One region of the Klebsiella sp. SYXHC3 genome, then DNA from elsewhere that is predicted to be linked to it. Evidence: predicted binding sites of a transcription regulator. Region 1 holds the regulator's gene; each other region holds the start of a gene.
What was found. The regulator CRP, encoded in region 1, controls carbon source genes, mostly activating them, when cyclic AMP is high. The targets are predictions, from matches to a motif close to ATGTGANNNNNNTCACAT.

Region 1 (4,732 bases):
TATGCTGGAAGCCTGCAGCTACCATATGGATAAAGGATTTTCGCGCGTCTATCAACGTTACCTGCTCAACCTGCTGAAAGCCAACGCCTCGCGCAAGCTGAAAGCCTATCCAGGCTCGCTGCCGGTGGATCTTCGCCAGCTCAAAAGCATGCGCCGCATCCGCGAATTCGACGACATGATCACCGCCAAAATCCACGGTTTCGCCGATGCGCTAGACTATTACCGACAGTGCAGCGCGATGCCGCGCTTAAGCGATATCACCAAGCCGACGCTGATCATTCACGCAAAAGACGATCCATTTATGGACCATCATTCAATACCGCCGCAGGAACAGCTGCCGGCTAACGTCGAATATCAGCTCACGGAACAAGGCGGCCACGTTGGCTTTGTCGGCGGTACGCTGCGAAAACCGCAAATGTGGCTGGAGCAACGTATTCCGGATTGGTTAACCCGCTGGCTGGGAGGACAAGCATGATTATTCCCTGGCAGGATCTCGATCCCGAAACGCTGGATAATCTGATTGAAAGCTTTGTGTTGCGCGAAGGCACCGATTATGGTGAACATGAACGTTCGCTTGCCGATAAAGTCGCCGATGTAAAACAGCAGCTTAAAACCGGGGAGGCCGTACTGGTGTGGTCAGAACTGCACGAGACGGTCAACATCATGCCCCGCAAGATGTTTAACGGCTAAGCGCCATGCCCCTCTAACCGCGAGAGCCTGGCGCGATACGGCGACACACCATCACTTAATCAGGGAGTTGTTATGTCTGCCAAACATCCAGTGATCGCAGTCACGGGCTCCAGCGGCGCGGGCACCACCACCACCAGCCTCGCGTTTCGCAAAATTTTCTCGCAGCTGAACCTGCATGCCGCGGAGGTCGAAGGGGATAGCTTCCATCGCTATACTCGCCCGGAAATGGACATGGCGATCCGCAAAGCGCGCGATCAGGGCAAACACATCAGCTACTTCGGCCCGGAAGCCAACGACTTCAGCCTGCTTGAACGCACCTTTTTAGAGTACGGCGAATTCGGCAAGGGCCAGTCGCGAAAATATCTCCATACCTATGATGAAGCGGTTCCCTGGAATCAGGTTCCCGGCACCTTTACCCCGTGGCAGCCGCTGCCTGAACCGACCGACGTGCTGTTTTATGAGGGGCTGCACGGCGGCGTGGTGACGCCGCAGCATGACGTGGCGAAACATGTCGACCTGCTGGTCGGCGTGGTGCCGATCGTCAACCTTGAATGGATCCAGAAGCTCATTCGCGATACCAGCGAACGCGGCCATTCGCGCGAAGCGGTGATGGACTCGGTGGTACGTTCGATGGAAGACTATATCAATTTCATCACCCCCCAGTTCTCACGCACCCATATCAACTTCCAGCGCGTGCCGACGGTCGATACCTCGAATCCATTTGCCGCCAAAGGCATTCCATCGCTCGACGAAAGCTTCGTGGTGATTCACTTTCGCAATTTGCAGGGGATTGATTATCCCTGGCTGTTGGCGATGCTACAGGGGTCGTTTATCTCGCATATGAACACCCTGGTGGTGCCGGGCGGTAAGATGGGGCTGGCGATGGAGCTCATTATGGCGCCGCTGGTCGAGCGCTTGATGGAAGGCAAAACCATTAGTTAAGGGCAAAATAAAACCCCGGTCGCCGTGCTGCCGGGGTTAGCGTCCCGCTACGTCAATTCGTCTCAGGCTTCGATGACTTCGTAAGAGTGGGTGATGTTGACCGCCTTTTCCAGCATCAGCGCCACCGAGCAGTACTTCTCCGCGGATAAATCCACCGCCCGGGACACCGCCGCATCCTTCAGCTCTTTACCGGTGACGATAAAGTGCAGATTGATATGGGTGAACAGGCGCGGCGCCTCTTCACGGCGTTCAGAGGTCAGCTTCACTTCGCAGTTGGTGACGTTTTGACGCCCTTTTTGCAGGATAGACACCACGTCAATTGCGCTACAGCCGCCCGCCGCCATTAACACCATTTCCATCGGGCTGGGCGCTTTGTCCCCGGAGTTGCCATCCATTAAAATCTGGTGGCCGGAGGCCGACTCACCGATGAAGGTTAGACCTTCCACCCATTTCACACGCGCTTGCATAAAATTTAACTCCGCTGTTGCAATTTTCCTGACAGATTACGCGCACATAACAAATCTCGCAACGGAAGGCGACCTGGGTCATGCTGAAGCGAGACACCAGGAGACATGCGGTGAAAGCTATGCTAAAACAGTCTGGATGCTACAGTAATACATTGATGTACCGCATGTATGCTGAGGAGTTCACATTACAGGCTGCATAAATTGAGCAGCCAGCTTCCCAGGCATAGGGAAAAATACGATTGCATGCCCGGATGCCGTGTAGTGTCGGCGTCCGGAGATAGCTTATAACAGAGGATAACCGCGCATGGTGCTTGGCAAACCGCAAACAGACCCTACCCTTGAATGGTTCTTGTCTCATTGCCACATTCATAAGTACCCATCAAAGAGCACGCTGATTCACCAGGGTGAGAAAGCGGAAACGCTTTACTACATCGTAAAAGGCTCCGTGGCTGTACTCATCAAGGATGAAGAAGGTAAAGAGATGATCCTCTCTTACCTCAACCAGGGCGATTTCATCGGTGAATTAGGCCTGTTTGAAGAAGGTCAGGAACGTAGTGCCTGGGTACGTGCGAAAACCGCATGTGAAGTGGCCGAGATCTCTTACAAAAAATTCCGTCAGTTAATCCAGGTGAACCCGGACATCCTGATGCGCCTCTCCTCGCAGATGGCGCGTCGTCTGCAGGTCACTTCCGAGAAAGTCGGTAACCTTGCTTTCCTCGACGTGACGGGCCGTATCGCTCAGACCTTACTGAATCTGGCGAAACAGCCTGATGCCATGACTCACCCGGACGGGATGCAGATCAAAATCACCCGCCAGGAAATTGGCCAGATCGTCGGTTGCTCTCGTGAAACCGTCGGCCGTATTCTGAAGATGCTGGAAGATCAAAACCTGATCTCGGCACACGGTAAAACTATCGTCGTCTACGGTACCCGTTAAGTCGCTAAACGGCGTATTGCTCCGCGCAGTACGCCGTTTTTGTTTCTCCCATGTGGCGCAGGCTGATTTACCACCCGGAAGTCAACTATGCACTGCGGCAAACGCTGGTGCTGTGTCTACCTGTGGCCATCGGGCTTCTGCTCGGCCATCTGCAGCAAGGGCTGCTGTTCTCTTTAGTTCCCGCCTGTTGCAATATTGCCGGTCTCGACACCCCGCATAAACGTTTTTTCAAACGCCTGATCGTTGGCGGCTGCCTGTTTGCCGGCAGCAGCCTGATTGTGCAATTGCTTCTGGCGCGCGACATCCCGTTGCCGCTTATCCTCAGCGCGCTGGCGCTGATTCTCGGCGTGACGGCGGAAATCAGCTCGCTACACGCTCGCCTGTTGCCGGCATCGCTTATCGCCGCCATTTTTACCTTAAGCCTGGCCGGCAATATGCCCATCTGGGAGCCGCTGCTTATCTATGCGCTGGGAACCTTGTGGTACGGACTCTTTAACTGGTTCTGGTTTTGGCTCTGGCGAGAGCAGCCGCTGCGCGAGTCGTTAAGCCTGCTTTACCGCGAACTGGCTAACTATTGCGAGGCCAAATATAGCCTCCTGACGCAGCACACTGATCCGACGACCTCCCTGCCGCCGCTGCTTACCCGCCAGCAGAAGGTAGTCGATTTAATTACCCAGTGCTATCAGCAGATGCATATGTTAGCCGCCAACCAGCGTAGCGATCATAAGCGACTGCTGCGCGCGTTCCAGGTTGGGCTGGATCTGCAGGAACATATTTCAGTGAGCCTGCACCAGCCGGAAGAGGTGCAAAAACTGGTGGAGCGCAGCCATGCGGAAGCGGTCATCCGCTGGAACGCGCAGACCGTCGCCGCTCGTCTGCGGGTGCTGGCGGATGATATTCTCTACCACCGCTACCCGCGCCGCTTTCAGATGGATAAGCAAATCGGCGCGCTGGAAAAAATCGCCTATCAGCATCCCGATAACCCAGTTGGCCAGTTCTGCGCCTGGCACTTCAGTCGTATCGCCCGCGTGCTACGTACTCAGCGCCCGCTGTACGCACGTAACCTGATGGCGGACAAAGAACGACGCCTGCCGCTGCTACCGGCCCTGAAGAACTACCTGTCATTGAAATCCCCGGCGCTGCGCAACGCCGCGCGCATCAGCGTAATGTTGAGCATCGCCAGCCTGATGGGCAGCGCCCTGCACCTGCCGAAGCCTTACTGGATCCTGATGACCGTGCTGTTCGTGACGCAAAACGGTTACGGCGCCACCCGCGTGCGGATTGTCCACCGGGCGGCAGGCACCCTGGCGGGCCTGGTGATCGCCTGGCTGACCTTACACTTCCACGTACCGGAGAGCTATACGTTAAGCGGTATGTTGTTCATCACGCTGCTGAGCTATCTCATCATTCGTAAACACTACGGCTGGGCGATGGTGGGCTTTACCGTCACCGCGGTATACACCCTGCAGTTGCTAACGCTTAACGGCGAGCAGTTCATCGTCGCCCGCTTTATCGATACCATCATTGGCTGTCTGATCGCCTTTGGCGGGATGGTCTGGCTATGGCCGCAATGGCAGAGCGGCCTGCTGCGTAAAAACGCCCACGATGCTCTGGAGGCCGATCAGGAGGCTATTCGGCTGATACTTAGCGCCGATCCGCAGGCCCCGGCGTTGGCCTACCAGCGTATGCGCGTCAA
Region 2 (4,732 bases), on a different contig from region 1:
AGTTGCTGTACGGCGCGTGGCAGCGGTTCGCCGCCTGAATAGCCGCCTGCGTGAGCGCATCGCCGCTGAGGGGGAAGCCGTGATCCTGCTCATCCATCAGCAGAGTTTTGATTTCCAGGTCTTTCGGGCCAAAGGCGTCCGGCAGATAGTGCTGCAGGGAGTGCGCTTCGCGACCCGGCAGATGAATGCGCAGCGCCAGACCGCTATTCAGTTCATTCATAAACTGGCGGCAGTGACCGCAAGGCGTGTAGTTGACGGTAATGGCGCGCAGGGATTTTTCGCCGCGTAGCCAGGCGTGGCTGATGGCGCTCTGTTCCGCGTGGACGGTCTGTTGCATGGTGGCGCCGAGGAATTCCATGTTGCCGCCGAAGTACCAGCGACCGCTCACGCCGCGGGCGATAGCGCCAACGTTAAAGTGAGAAAGATCGGCGCGGGCGCAGGCGGCGGCAAGCGGCAGTAGCGCAAAGGCCAGCGCGTCTTCATCCAAACCTGTTGCTTGTTGTAGCGTCGCCACCTGATCGGCTTCGAGCAGCGCCGGGAAGTGAGGGTCTGCGAGCATCGGGGCGATGGCCGCCTGCAGGTCTGCCGCCAGATTAGTCAAAGCAGCTTGAAAACGAGAGTGCATAGCGTTGCCTCATAACAATGTAATGGGAAGCTAGTGTACGGGCCCGCACGGGACCCATATGTGACATAAGTCTCATTGTTTATGCAACGATAATTTGTTGCATTTATAAATGTGATGCAAATCACAATTATCCGACAACAGCGACGATCACCGGGAACAGAAAAGGCGCGACCAGCGAGGTAATAATTCCGCACAGTACCAGCGCCAGCGAGCTAAACGCCCCTTCCTGGTAGTCCAGTTCGGCGCAACGCGCGGTGCCGAGGGCGTGCGAGGCGGTACCCATCGACAGGCCGCGGGATGCTTTAGTATGAATACGCATGGCGTTAAGCAGCGTATGGCCGAACACCGCGCCGAGGATCCCAACGAAAATGACGCACACGGCGCTAATCGCTGGAATACCGCCAATACTGCCGCTGACCGCCATGGCAATTGGCGTGGTGACGGATTTTGGCATAATGGAAGCGGCGATTTGCGGGGTGGCGCCCATCAGCAGAGCGACGGTGGTACCGGTGATCATCGCCACGCAGCTACCGATAAAGCAGATGGTGATGATGGATTTCCAACGCGCGCGGATCTGGTGCAGTTGTTCATATAGCGGAAAGGCCAGCGCAACCACCGCCGGCTGCAGCAGATCGTTAAGGATTTTGCTGCCGGCAAAATAGCGTTCATAAGAAATACCGGTGACCAGCAGGAAAGGAATAATGACCACCATGGCGACCAGCAGCGGGTTGAGCAGCGGAAATTTAAACCGCGCCGCCAGCTTGCGGGCAAGGAAAAAGACAATCAGCGTTAACGGTAGCGACCACCACATTTCATGGATCATTTTTTACTTCCTTTTTGCCCGATGATTTTGCGTTCACCGTGGACCAGATGCGAGCTCCAGCTCACCACCAAAAAGACTAATAAAGTACTGACGGCGCAGGACACCGCCACCGGTCCCAGCTGCGCACGCAGTAAATCCCAGTACTGCATTACGCCAACGCCGATAGGCACGAACAGCAGCGCCATGTAGCGGATCAGAATGTTGCAGCCGGGGTTGACCCACTGCGGCGGCATAATTTGCAGCGCCAGCAGCACGAACAAAATCAGCATGCCGATAATGCTGCCGGGGATCGTGATGGGCAGTAGCCCGGCGATAAAAATGCCTGCATACAAGCAGGCGTAAATCAGGACGAAAGCTCGCACGTACTGCCAGATAATATTCAGCGACTTACTCATGGTAATAACCCTTGATGAACTGCCATTCATCATACAATTAAACCCTGAAATGTGCTACCGATCACATCATGAATTCTAGGCATCGTCAGCATAGAAAATGGGAACAGCGGCCTTATTCTGCGAGGTAGTGCAGAAAACGAGTGAGCGCCAGCGATGGTACTTCGCTTTTGCGCCAGAACACCCCAACGCTACCTTTTTGTTCAATACGCGGCAAATTCAGAATCGTCAGCTGCCGATGTTCGGCGTAATGCTGCGCCAGCCGCAAAGAAAGAATAGAGATCATATCGCTGCTTTGCAGCAAATTGCTGGTGACATTCATTGAGGCTGACTCGATAGTATTCTCCGGCAGCATGACGCCGTTATCGACCAGCGCGTTATCAATGCTCTGACGAATGGGCGTGCCGGTAGGCCAGACTATCCAGCGCCAGACGGCGAGATCCGCCCAGCTCAGACGCGGCATGCTAGCCAGCGGATGGTCGGGACGGGCGACGAAGCACACCGGTTCGGTATAGAGCACACGATAGTTGAGCGGCAGTTCCAGCGCGCGGCCGCCAACACGTCCGACGACCACATCGACCACGCCGGAGAGCAGGTCGTGCAGCAGCGGGGTCATCACTTTTTCTTCGATATTCAGATGCAGGGTCGGCATCTCTTTAAGCAGGGAGAGGATCGCCTGCGCCACGCAGTCTGTCGCCACGGGAGAGCAGCCGATCATCAGGCTGCCGACCAGTCCGCCTTGCTTAAAGCGCTCGATCTCGTACTGCGAGCGCGACATATCGTTGATTAGCCGCTGGGCGTGCTGAAGCAGCAGTTTGCCGCCTTCCGAAGGGCGCAGGCCCTTACTGTGGCGCTCAAAGAGCGGCATGCCGACTTCTTCTTCAAATTGCGTCAGCCACTTAGAGAGTGCGGGCTGGGTAATATTCATCATTTTCGCGACCTGCGTGAGATTGCCTTGCTCACCCAGCGCCACCAGCATTTTCAAATGCTGCAGCTTCAACTTTTGCGTCCAGTTCGCCATCAGCCGATAACCTCCAGGTTATGTCTATGCCCGAAAAGCCATTGTACATTTCATCGCCATGGTTACAAAATCGCAACATAAAAGAAATAAATACAACATCTACCCTGACCTGCACTGAGGCATCATTATGGCTCAACGACGTGAACTACAGACGTTACTTAACGCAGCGCCGGTTGGCGCCCTGCAGTGGCGTGTGATTATCTGCTGTTTTCTGGTGGTGATGCTTGATGGATTTGACACCGCCGCCATTGGCTTTATCGCTCCCGATATCCGTGTTCACTGGCAATTGAGCGCCAGCGACCTCGCGCCGCTGTTTGGCGCCGGACTATTGGGATTGACCGCCGGGGCGCTGCTCTGCGGCCCGCTTTCCGACCGTTTCGGTCGTAAACGGGTGATTGAGTTTTGCGTGGCGCTGTTTGGCCTGTTTAGTCTGCTCTCCGCATTCTCGACGAATCTAGAGATGCTGGTTTTTCTGCGTTTCCTCACCGGTCTGGGATTAGGCGGGGCGATGCCCAACACCATCACCATGACTTCGGAATATCTGCCCGCCCGCCGCCGCGGTGCGTTAGTTACCCTGATGTTCTGCGGCTTCACGCTGGGTTCGGCGCTGGGCGGCGTGGTGAGCGCCCAACTGGTGGCGCATATCGGCTGGCACGGCATTCTGGCCTTAGGCGGGATCCTGCCGCTGCTGCTGGCCGTCGCGCTGCTGTGGGCGCTGCCGGAATCGCCGCGCTGGCAGGTTCGCCGCGGACTGCCGCAGGCGACCATCGCCAGAACCGTCAGCGCTATCACCGGCGAGCGCTATCCCGAGACCCATTTCTGGCTCGACGAACCGGCAGCCGGGCCGAAAGGCAGCATTAGCCAGCTGTTTGCCGGCCGACAACTGGCGATCACCTTGATGCTCTGGGTGGTGTTCTTTATGAGCCTGCTGATTATCTATTTGCTCTCCAGTTGGATGCCGACGCTGCTTAACCATCGTGGTATCGATTTACAGCACGCTTCGTGGGTGACCGCCGCGTTTCAGGTGGGCGGCACGCTCGGCGCACTGTTGCTCGGCATCCTGATGGACCGTTTCAATCCCTTCTTTGTACTGGCGCTAAGTTATTGCCTGGGCGCGTTGTGCATCGTGATGATCGGTTTAAGCGAAAACGGATTGTGGCTGATGACGCTGGCGATTTTCGGCACCGGAATTGGCGTGAGTGGTTCGCAGGTGGGCCTGAATGCGCTGACCGCCACCCTTTACCCAACCCAGAGCCGCGCGACCGGGGTCAGCTGGTCCAACGCCATCGGCCGCTGCGGCGCCATCGTTGGTTCGCTCTCCGGCGGCATGATGATGGCGATGAATCTCTCTTTCGACACGCTGTTTTACGTTATAGCGGTACCGGCGGCGATCGGCGCGGTGATGCTCATCATGCTGATGCTGGCGGTTCGCCGTCCTGGATCTGTACCCGACGCGCTGCCCTCTGCGGGTGTCGCGAATAAATAAGGAGAACAATAATGACCCTATCTACTCCGCAATCGAACCGCGAACGCCAGCAGTTCTACCAGCATATTGCCGGGCAGAATCTGACGCCGCTGTGGGAATCCTTGCACCACCTGGTGCCGCAAACGCCGAATGCCAACTGCGCCCCGGCGTACTGGAACTATCAGGAAATTCGCCCGCTGCTGCTGGAAAGCGGGCAGTTAATCGGCGCTAAAGAGGCGGTGCGTCGGGTACTGGTGCTGGAGAACCCGCAGCTGCGCGGCCAGTCGTCCATTACCGCGTCGCTGTATGCCGGCCTGCAGCTCATCATGCCTGGCGAGGTGGCGCCGAGCCACCGTCACAATCAGTCGGCGCTGCGCTTTATCGTGGAAGGCCATGGCGCGTTCAC
Region 3 (4,732 bases), on a different contig from region 1:
GCTCCAGCGCCTGTAAAATTAGCTCGCCGGTTCCGCGTGAAGTGGTGATCAGAGGATTACGTTTTTCAGGCGGCACCAGTGCCAGCCCGCTGGCCGCAGCCATCTCAATAAAGGCGGTTTTGCCGTCCCCGGACATGCCCCAGCGGGCATTCACTTTTTCCCCCAGCGGCCCGGTGACCAGCGCCGTATGCGCCGTACCCTGCGTGGCGGCAATCATGGCTTCAACCGTTCCCTCGCCGCCATCGGCAAGCGGAACAGAAACATATTGCGCATCGGGGAAAATTTCCCGAAATCCTTTTTCTATCGCCTGAGCTACCTCGCTGGCAGAAAGGCTTTCTTTATAAGAGTCTGGGGCAATTACGATTTTCATAGTTATGTCGCCTGACTGTGCCGCGCAAGGCAAGAATGACAGGGCGCGGGAACACGCCCTTCTTGTTAGCGAGTCACTTCCACTTTCGCCAGTTTTTCGTAGTAACACGCCAGAGCGCTATGGTCAGCGGTGCCCAGGCCATCCGCGCGCAGCGCCTGCATCATCTCCATCACCGCCGCCGTCAGCGGTAGCTGGGCGCCGACGCCGTGAGACGTATCCAGCGCATTGGCCAGATCTTTAATATGCAGATCGATACGGAAGCCCGGCTTGAAGTTGCGATCCATCACCATCGGCGCTTTAGCATCGAGCACGGTGCTACCTGCCAGGCCGCCGCGGATCGCCTGATAAACCAGCTCCGGGTTAACGCCGGCTTTGGTGGCCAGAGTTAACGCCTCCGACATTGCCGCGATGTTCAGCGCCACAATTACCTGGTTGGCCAACTTGGTGACGTTGCCTGCGCCAATCTCGCCGGTATGCACCACGGATCCCGCCATCGCTTTCATCAGGTCGTAGTATTTATCGAAAATCGCCTTGTCGCCGCCAACCATCACCGACAGGGTGCCGTCGATCGCTTTGGGTTCGCCGCCGCTCACCGGCGCATCCAGCATATCGATGCCTTTGGCCTTCAGCGCTTCGCTGATTTCGCGACTTGCCAGCGGCGCAATGGAGCTCATATCAATCACCACGGTGCCCGGTTTCGCGCCTTCGATAATGCCGTTTTCACCCAACGCAACGTCTTTCACGTGCGGAGAGTTTGGCAGCATGGTGATAATTACATCGCACTGCTCAGCAATGGCCTTAGCCGAGCTCGCAGTCTCTGCGCCCGCGGCAATCACGTCAGCAATGGCTTCAGGGTTACGGTCGGATACCACCAGCGAATAACCCGCCTTCAGCAAATTTTTGCTCATCGGCTTGCCCATGATGCCAAGACCAATAAAACCCACTTTGATTGTCATAATGTTCTCTCTCTTCATCCTGGTGATTATTTTTTAAAAGAATCAGCAAGTTTCTGGGTTGCTGAACGGAAGACGCCTAAATCGCTACCGACGGCGACGAAGGTCGCGCCCCACTCCAGATAGCGGCGCGCATCGGCTTCCACCGGTGCAAGAATGCCGCTCGGCTTACCGTGTTTCTTCGCGCTGGCGAAGATATGCTGGATGGCGCGCTGGACGTCAGGATGTGCGGCATTGCCCAGATGGCCTAATGCTGCGGCCAGGTCGCTCGGCCCCACGAAAAGGCCATCAACGCCCTCGGTCGCGGCGATCGCATCGACGTTGTCCACCCCGGTCTGGCTCTCAATTTGCACCAAAATGGCGATGTTGTTATTAGACTCAGTGAAGTAGTCCGCTACGGTGCCGAACATATTGCCGCGATGAGAAACGGAGACCCCGCGGATGCCTTCCGGCGGATAGCGGGTCGATGCTACCGCCTGCGCCGCCTGTTCAGCGGTTTCGACAAACGGCACGAGGAAGTTGTAGAAACCGATGTCCAGCATGCGCTTGATGATAATCGGTTCATTGGTCGGCACGCGGACCACCGGCGCGCTGTGGCTGCCCTTCAACGCCATCAGTTGCGGGATAAGTGTGGTCACATCATTCGGCGCATGCTCCGCGTCAAGCACCAGCCAGTCGAAACCAGCAAGCCCTAATACCTCGGTGCTAATCGGATTCGCCAGAGCGCACCAGCAGCCGATTTGTACCTGGTGGGCCGCCAGCGTGGCCTTAAATTTGTTCGGGAAAATTGCGTTATCCATGATTTTACCTTGGGTTAATCGTTGCTTACTTCTGCTGTTCTATACGTTTACTCTCGCCAACCACAAATATAATTTGCAGAATTAAATAGCGAACCGATGCCTATTTTCTTTTACCCTTGAACATTTAGATATTTTTCTGAAAAAGAATACTTTTATTATTTTTTAAGCGGACTATTTATTCTCATATTGAACACCGCAAAACATGACTCAGTATAATCATCCCACCGTGACCAGGCACTATGCATAATCACAATATAAGCGCTTTAATAATCATTTTAGTTATGCAAATGCCATAGGTTATGGGCGCTAATCCACAGTTCTTAGGATTGCCGTTCAATGCTGGCAACCGTCACCGCAAGCAGTGACCAAGATCACATTTTGCTGCTATAACTCCTGACATTCTGTATTTCATCATTCTGATAGGCACAAGCTGAATTAACGTTTTATTTTTATTATTAGCACCGTTCTGGAGAACACTGGACAATGGCTGAGATTGAGATTCGACAACAGTCGCCGACGGCGTTTTATATAAAAGTGCACCCTACCGATAATGTGGCGATTATTGTTAACGATCGCGGTTTACCCGCCGGAACGCGTTTTCCGGATGGCCTGACCCTCATTGAACATATCCCGCAAGGTCATAAAGTCGCCCTTGTCGATATTCCTGCCCATGGTGAAATCATCCGCTACGGCGAAGTGATTGGCTTCGCCGTTCGCGATATACCAAAGGGAAGCTGGATTGATGAGTCGTTGGTTGAGCTGCCGACCGCGCCGCCGCTGAACACCTTACCGCTGGCGACCAAAGTCCCGGAACCGCTGCCGCCGCTGGAAGGATACACTTTTGAAGGCTATCGCAATGCCGATGGCAGCGTGGGAACTAAGAATTTGCTGGGGATCAGCACCAGCGTGCACTGCGTCGCCGGTGTAGTGGATTATGTGGTCAAGATCATCGAACGCGACCTGCTGCCGAAATACCCCAACGTCGACGGAGTGGTCGGTCTAAACCATCTGTACGGCTGCGGCGTGGCGATTAACGCCCCGGCGGCGATCGTACCGATTCGCACCATCCACAATATCGCGCTGAACCCCAACTTTGGCGGTGAGGTGATGGTGATTGGTCTGGGCTGTGAAAAGCTACAGCCGGAACGTCTGCTGCAGGGAACCGAAGACGTGCAGCCGATCGCCGTCGATAGCGCAAGCGTAGTGCGTTTGCAGGACGAACAGCATGTCGGCTTTAAATCGATGGTCGATGATATTCTGCAGGTTGCCGAGCGCCACCTGGCCAAACTCAATGCTCGTCAGCGTGAGACCTGCCCGGCTTCGGACTTAGTGGTCGGTATGCAGTGCGGCGGCAGCGACGCCTTCTCCGGCGTGACCGCCAACCCGGCGGTGGGCTATGCCTCAGATCTGCTGGTACGCTGCGGCGCGACAGTGATGTTCTCGGAAGTGACCGAAGTGCGCGATGCTATCCATCTGTTAACCCCGCGCGCCATCAACGAAGAAGTTGGCAAGCGCCTGCTGGAAGAGATGGCCTGGTACGATAACTATCTGGAGCTGGGGAAAACCGACCGCAGCGCCAACCCGTCACCGGGTAATAAGAAAGGCGGTCTGGCCAACGTAGTGGAAAAAGCGCTGGGTTCAATTGCCAAATCAGGTAAAAGCGCCATCGTCGAAGTCCTTTCGCCGGGTCAGCGCCCGACGAAACGCGGGCTTATCTATGCGGCGACGCCGGCCAGCGATTTTGTCTGCGGCACTCAACAGGTGGCTTCCGGCATTACCGTGCAGGTATTCACCACCGGACGCGGCACCCCTTACGGCCTAATGGCGGTACCGGTGATTAAAATGGCGACCCGTACCGAGCTTGCCAACCGCTGGTACGACTTAATGGATATCAATGCCGGTACTATCGCGACCGGCGAAGAGACGATTGAGGAGGTTGGGCAGAAACTGTTCGAGTTCATTCTCGACGTCGCCAGCGGACGTAAGAAAACCTTCTCCGATCAATGGGGTCTGCATAACCAGCTGGCGGTGTTTAACCCGGCGCCGGTGACGTGACCCTAAAAGTCAGCGTCTATCGCCAGTCGGGTTATAGAGCATACCCCGGCTGGCAACTTACACCGAATTATGATTTGACGAGAATAACGTCAATCCCGCCCTTACGTAACCCCTCCAGACTTTCTTGCGGAATCCCGTCATCGACAATAATGATATCAATGCGCTGCGTATCGATGATTTTATGTAAACTGGAACGATTGAATTTACTGGAATCAGTCACAACGACGATACACTCCGCGACTTCGCACATTTTACGGTTCAGGCGGGCTTCATCCTCATTATGAGTGCTGATCCCACGTTCCAGATCTATCGCATCCACCCCGAGGAAAAGCATATCAAAGTGGTAGTTCTGCAAGGACTGCTCAGCCTGATCGCCATAGAATGACTGCGACTGGCGACGCAGGTGCCCCCCCGTCATCAGTAATTCTACGCCTTCAGCTTCTAACAACGCGTTGGCGACATTCATTCCATTAGTCATCGCGATAACATCGCTATGCTGTCGGAGCTGGCGCGCGATTTCACAGGTGGTAGTGCCTGAGTCGAGAATAATTCGG
Region 4 (4,732 bases), on a different contig from region 1:
GACCACCACCCCAACTTTTGACGGCGTAATTCGCCAACACCAACAGGATCCTCATCTGGCATGGGCAATGTTGCCCTCCGGCTGCCCGCAAAACCACGCCGCCAATCTTCTGCCGCTGCCCGATGGCACGCTGCTGTGCGTATGGTTTGGCGGTTCGCAGGAAGGAAAAGCGGATATTTCAGTCTGGGGGGCGCGTTTAGCGCCGGGCGCCACAACGTGGAGCGAAGCAGTAAAGTTATCCGACGATCCGCAGCGTTCGGAACAGAACCCGGTGCTGTTTCAGGCTCCAGATGGCGTGCTGTGGCTGTTATGGACCGCGCAGCACGCCGGAAATCAGGACACCGCTATTGTGCGTTATCGCCAGTCGCGCGATGGAGGAAAGCACTGGGGCGCAATCGCCACCCTGCTCGATGAACCCGGCACCTTTATTCGGCAACCCATCAGCGTGATGCCCAACGGCAACTGGTTGCTGCCGGTTTTCTATTGTCGTACCCGTCCGGGGGAGAAATGGGTCGGTAACGATGATGTGAGTGCGGTAAAAATCTCAGCCGATGGCGGCAAGAGCTGGCGCGACGTGGCGGTACCGCAGAGCCTCGGCTGCGTGCATATGAATATCACCCCACTGGCCGATGGCTCGCTGGTCGCCTTCTTCCGCAGCCGCTGGGCCGATCATATCTGGTACAGCCGGTCGACAGATTTTGGCGAAAGCTGGTCAGCGCCGATCCCCACCACGCTGCCAAACAATAACTCGTCCATTCAGGTTACCACGTTGAGCAACGGCGATCTGGCACTGGTGTTCAATAACATGAGCGCAGCAGGCGCCAGCGAGCGTCGGGCATCGTTATACGATGAAATAGAAGATGATGACGGTCGTAAAGAGCCTGAACGCACTGGCAAAACCGCCTTCTGGGGCGCACCGCGTGCGCCAATGACCGTGGCGATTTCCGCTGACGGCGGTAAAAGCTGGCCATGGATGCGCAACCTTGATGAGGGCGACGGCTACTGTATGACCAACAATTCCGAACAAAAACTGAACCGCGAATTCTCCTACCCCAGTATTAAACAGGGTGAAGACGGTAATTTACACATTGCCTATACCTGGTACCGACAGGCCATCAAGTATATCCGCGTATCGCCGCAGTGGGTGAAAGGAGAAATCGCATGATCATCGGTAATCTGAACGCCCTGCCTCAGGCGGGGTTGCCACTGGCGTTACGGCAAATCCTCAGCCGTCCTGAATGTTCTCTTGCCGCCCTGACAGCCCGTGAAGATGGTCGCTTTCAGCCTACTGATAGCGACTGGTACTGCACCATCGGCACCGCGCAAACCCAGGCGGCAGAACAGCGACATACCGAATACCACCACCAGTGGGCCGATATTCAGGTCATTTTAAGCGGAAAGGAGACTATTCATGCCGGTATGCTGTACAGCGGCCAACCCGACGATGAACAACGCAAACCAGATCTCTTTATCAGCCAGCAGACGCCGCAAAGCGTCACGCTGCATTTGCATGCCGGCGACTTCGCGGTCTTTCTGCCCGGCGAACCACACCAGGCGCTATGCGCCTTTGCAACACCCGCCCCGGTGAGGAAAGCGGTGTTTAAAGTACCGCGCAGCATGCTGGAGGCGCCATGAAGCAGGCACTGGTCACAGGCGCCAGTTCGGGGATCGGCGCGGCGATTGTGGGGCAACTGCTGGCGGAGGGCTGGCAGGTGCTCGGGCTAAGCCGCTCCGCGCCGCCATTCGCTCATGAAGGCTTCAGGCATCTGGCAGTCGATTTGAGCGACCGCCAGGAGCTGGTTGATGCTCTGTCGTCGGTACCGACGCCGCAGGCGATTATCCATGCCGCCGGTATGATGGCGGCGGCGCCGCTAGGAGAACTTGACGCACTGCGTGGCGAGACGTTATGGCGTCTGCATGTGGATGCAGCGCAGACCTTAGCCAACCGCTTTGCGCCCGTTATGAGCCGCGGCGGTCGGATTATCCTTTTGGGTAGCCGAACCTCTCGCGGAGCGGCAGGCCGTTCTCAGTATACGGCAACCAAAGCGGCGCTGGTGGCGCTGGCGAGAAGCTGGGCGGCGGAACTTGCCGCGGCGGGCATTACCGTTAACGTGGTCGCCCCCGGCGCCACCGATACGCCAATGCTGCGCCAGCCAGGGCGGGAGAGTTCGCCGCCGAAGACGCCGCCGCTCGGTAGATTGATTAAGCCACAGGAAGTGGTGTCGCTGGTGAGCTGGCTTCTTAGCGAAGGAGCCGCGGCCATGACCGGACAAGAGCTGGTAATGTGCGGCGGCGCCTCGCTTAGTTAGGATTGCCCGGCTAAGCGCTGCGTCAGCCGGGGAAACTATCGTTAACTTTCGCGCAAATAGACCGTGCCGCGCAGATAGGTGGTCACCTGGCCGCTAATCAATACGCGGTCATCGCGCCACTGGCAGCGCAGCTCGCCGCTGCGCGCCGACACCTGGCGCGCCAGCAGGTCGGTTTTATTGAGCTTCGCTCCCCAGTAGGGGATCAGCATACTGTGGGTTGAACCGGTTACCGGATCCTCCGGCACCCCATCACCGGGACAGAAAAAGCGGCTGACAAAATCGTACTCCTCGTCGGCGGCGCTGATGCAAATCCGCTTATCCAGCGCCTCCAGCAGCGCCATATTCGGACGTACCGCTTCAACCTGCGCCCGGTCGCGTAGCACCACCAGGTAATCACGCCCTTCCCGCACCTCCAGCGCATCATCGATACCCAACCCGGCGAACAGTGCCGTCGGCACGTCGCGCACCGGCGTCGTTTGCCAGGCGGGGAAATCCAGCGTCAGCCAATCGCCGCTGCGCGTCACCCGCAGTTCACCGACAAAACGGGTGCTGAATACGATGGTTGCCGAAGGGTGATCGAGATATTCAAAAATCACGTGCGATGCTGCGAGGGTGGCGTGACCGCAGAGATTAATCTCATCAAGGGTAGTGAACCAGCGCAGCTCATAGCCGCTGTCGGTACGAACAAAAAACGCCGTTTCGGATTGATTATGCTGCTGCGCCATTTTTAAAAGCGTTTCATCAGGCAGCCATTCGCTGAGCGGACACACCGCCGCCGCGTTGCCGCCAAAATTGCGATCGCTGAAGGCATCGACCAGGTAAAAACTAATTTCTTTCATCGTGCTCCCCTTTTTTATCGTCTATCAACATGACACAGAAAGCGCGGGTGCACACTATTAGCTGAAAAATTAAGTTGTTAGCAGGCACAGGTGTCAGCATAAAATGAGACACAGATCACAAAGTGATTGTATTTTCAGCAGCATTCGTTTTAAGATCGCCTTCTCTTCTTCTCATTACTACCAGCCCGGAATTTATGCTTACAAATACGGTCTCACGCAGAGTCGCGTGGCTGCGGGTCGTCACGCTGGCAATTGCCGCCTTTATCTTTAATACCACGGAATTTGCGCCGGTCGGTTTGCTGTCTGATATCGCCGACAGCTTCGGCATGGAAACGGCCCAGGTCGGGATCATGCTGACCATTTATGCCTGGGTAGTGGCATTGATGTCGCTGCCATTCATGCTGCTGACCAGCCAGATGGAGCGCCGTCGCCTGCTCATTGGCCTGTTCGTCTTATTTATCGCCAGCCACGTATTGTCATTTTTCGCGTGGAACTTCACGGTGCTGGTGGTGAGTCGAATTGGCATTGCGTTCGCCCATGCGGTGTTCTGGTCGATCACCTCCGCGCTGGCTATTCGTATGGCCCCTCCCGGCAAGCGCGCACAGGCGCTAAGTCTTATCGCCACCGGTACCGCGCTGGCCATGGTGTTCGGCATCCCTATTGGCCGTATCGTCGGGCAATATTTCGGCTGGCGCACCACCTTCCTGGCCATTGGTCTTGGCGCTTTAGCGACGCTGGTGTGCCTGGCGAAACTATTGCCGGCGCTGCCAAGCGAACATTCCGGTTCGCTGAAGAGCCTGCCGGAACTGTTCCGCCGCCCGGCGCTGCTCGGCATTTATCTGCTGACGGTTATCGTGGTGACCGCGCACTACACGGCATACAGCTATATTGAACCCTTCGTTCAAACCGTCGCTGGCCTTAGCGGTAACTTCGCCACCCTACTGCTATTGGTGCTCGGCGGCGCAGGTATTATCGGCAGTATTATCTTCGGCAAGCTGGGCAATCAACATGCTTCAGGGCTGATTACCACCGCTATCGGCCTGTTGCTAATATGCCTGCTGTTGCTGCTACCCGCCTCACGGAACGCCAACCAGCTGATGCTGCTCAGCGTGTTTTGGGGGATCGCGATAATGGTCATCGGCCTCGGCATGCAGGTGAAAGTGCTGGCGCTGGCTTCGGATGCTACCGATGTCGCGATGTCGCTATTTTCGGGTATTTTCAATATTGGTATAGGCGCCGGCGCGCTGGTCGGCAGCCAGGTGAGTAAGCAGCTGTCGATGTCGGCGATAGGCTACGTTGGCGCAGTGCCGGCGCTGGTGGCGCTGGTCTGGGCAGTGATGATTTTTCGCCGCTGGCCAACGCCGCTTGATGAACAGCAAGCGCATCACTCATGATAACGCCGCGGGCGGTCAATGCCGCCCGCGGCGCCGACATCCTATCCCCAAAAGGCCCGAAACAGACACGTCGCCGGGCCTTTCAGAAAGTTATCGCGATCAGGCGTGATAGTTGGTGATAATCTCCAGCACGCCGTTAATGATGAACTGAACCCCCATACAGACCAGCAGGAAACCCATCAGGCGGGAA

Region 2: the regulator CRP is predicted to act here: its motif matches at 1,893-1,910, upstream of AC2CGP_RS06095 (CidA/LrgA family protein).
Region 3: the regulator CRP is predicted to act here: its motif matches at 2,483-2,500, upstream of garD (galactarate dehydratase).
Region 4: the regulator CRP is predicted to act here: its motif matches at 3,252-3,269, upstream of AC2CGP_RS01225 (sugar transporter).

The regions. Positions count from the first base shown of each region.
Region 1 is NZ_JBXUNG010000002.1:460,127-464,858, reverse strand. Features, by position in the region: gene AC2CGP_RS09165 (hydrolase) at 1-475, shown strand, start outside; gene AC2CGP_RS09160 (YheU family protein) at 472-690, shown strand; gene AC2CGP_RS09155 (phosphoribulokinase) at 763-1,632, shown strand; gene AC2CGP_RS09150 (OsmC family protein) at 1,695-2,099, opposite strand; gene crp (cAMP-activated global transcriptional regulator CRP) at 2,404-3,036, shown strand; gene AC2CGP_RS09140 (YccS/YhfK family putative transporter) at 3,087-4,732, shown strand, end outside.
Region 2 is NZ_JBXUNG010000001.1:1,244,269-1,249,000, reverse strand. Features, by position in the region: gene cdd (cytidine deaminase) at 1-625, opposite strand, end outside; gene AC2CGP_RS06100 (CidB/LrgB family autolysis modulator) at 753-1,448, opposite strand; gene AC2CGP_RS06095 (CidA/LrgA family protein) at 1,445-1,843, opposite strand; gene AC2CGP_RS06090 (LysR substrate-binding domain-containing protein) at 1,956-2,861, opposite strand; gene mhbT (3-hydroxybenzoate transporter MhbT) at 2,989-4,347, shown strand; gene gtdA (gentisate 1,2-dioxygenase) at 4,359-4,732, shown strand, end outside.
Region 3 is NZ_JBXUNG010000004.1:382,872-387,603, forward strand. Features, by position in the region: gene garK (glycerate 2-kinase) at 1-370, opposite strand, end outside; gene garR (2-hydroxy-3-oxopropionate reductase) at 436-1,326, opposite strand; gene garL (2-dehydro-3-deoxyglucarate aldolase) at 1,353-2,123, opposite strand; gene garD (galactarate dehydratase) at 2,607-4,178, shown strand; gene AC2CGP_RS13730 (DeoR family transcriptional regulator) at 4,246-4,732, opposite strand, start outside.
Region 4 is NZ_JBXUNG010000001.1:253,386-258,117, reverse strand. Features, by position in the region: gene AC2CGP_RS01245 (sialidase family protein) at 1-1,165, shown strand, start outside; gene AC2CGP_RS01240 (NanQ anomerase/TabA/YiaL family protein) at 1,162-1,635, shown strand; gene AC2CGP_RS01235 (SDR family NAD(P)-dependent oxidoreductase) at 1,632-2,309, shown strand; gene AC2CGP_RS01230 (PhzF family phenazine biosynthesis protein) at 2,351-3,148, opposite strand; gene AC2CGP_RS01225 (sugar transporter) at 3,343-4,542, shown strand; gene AC2CGP_RS01220 (MarC family NAAT transporter) at 4,642-4,732, opposite strand, start outside.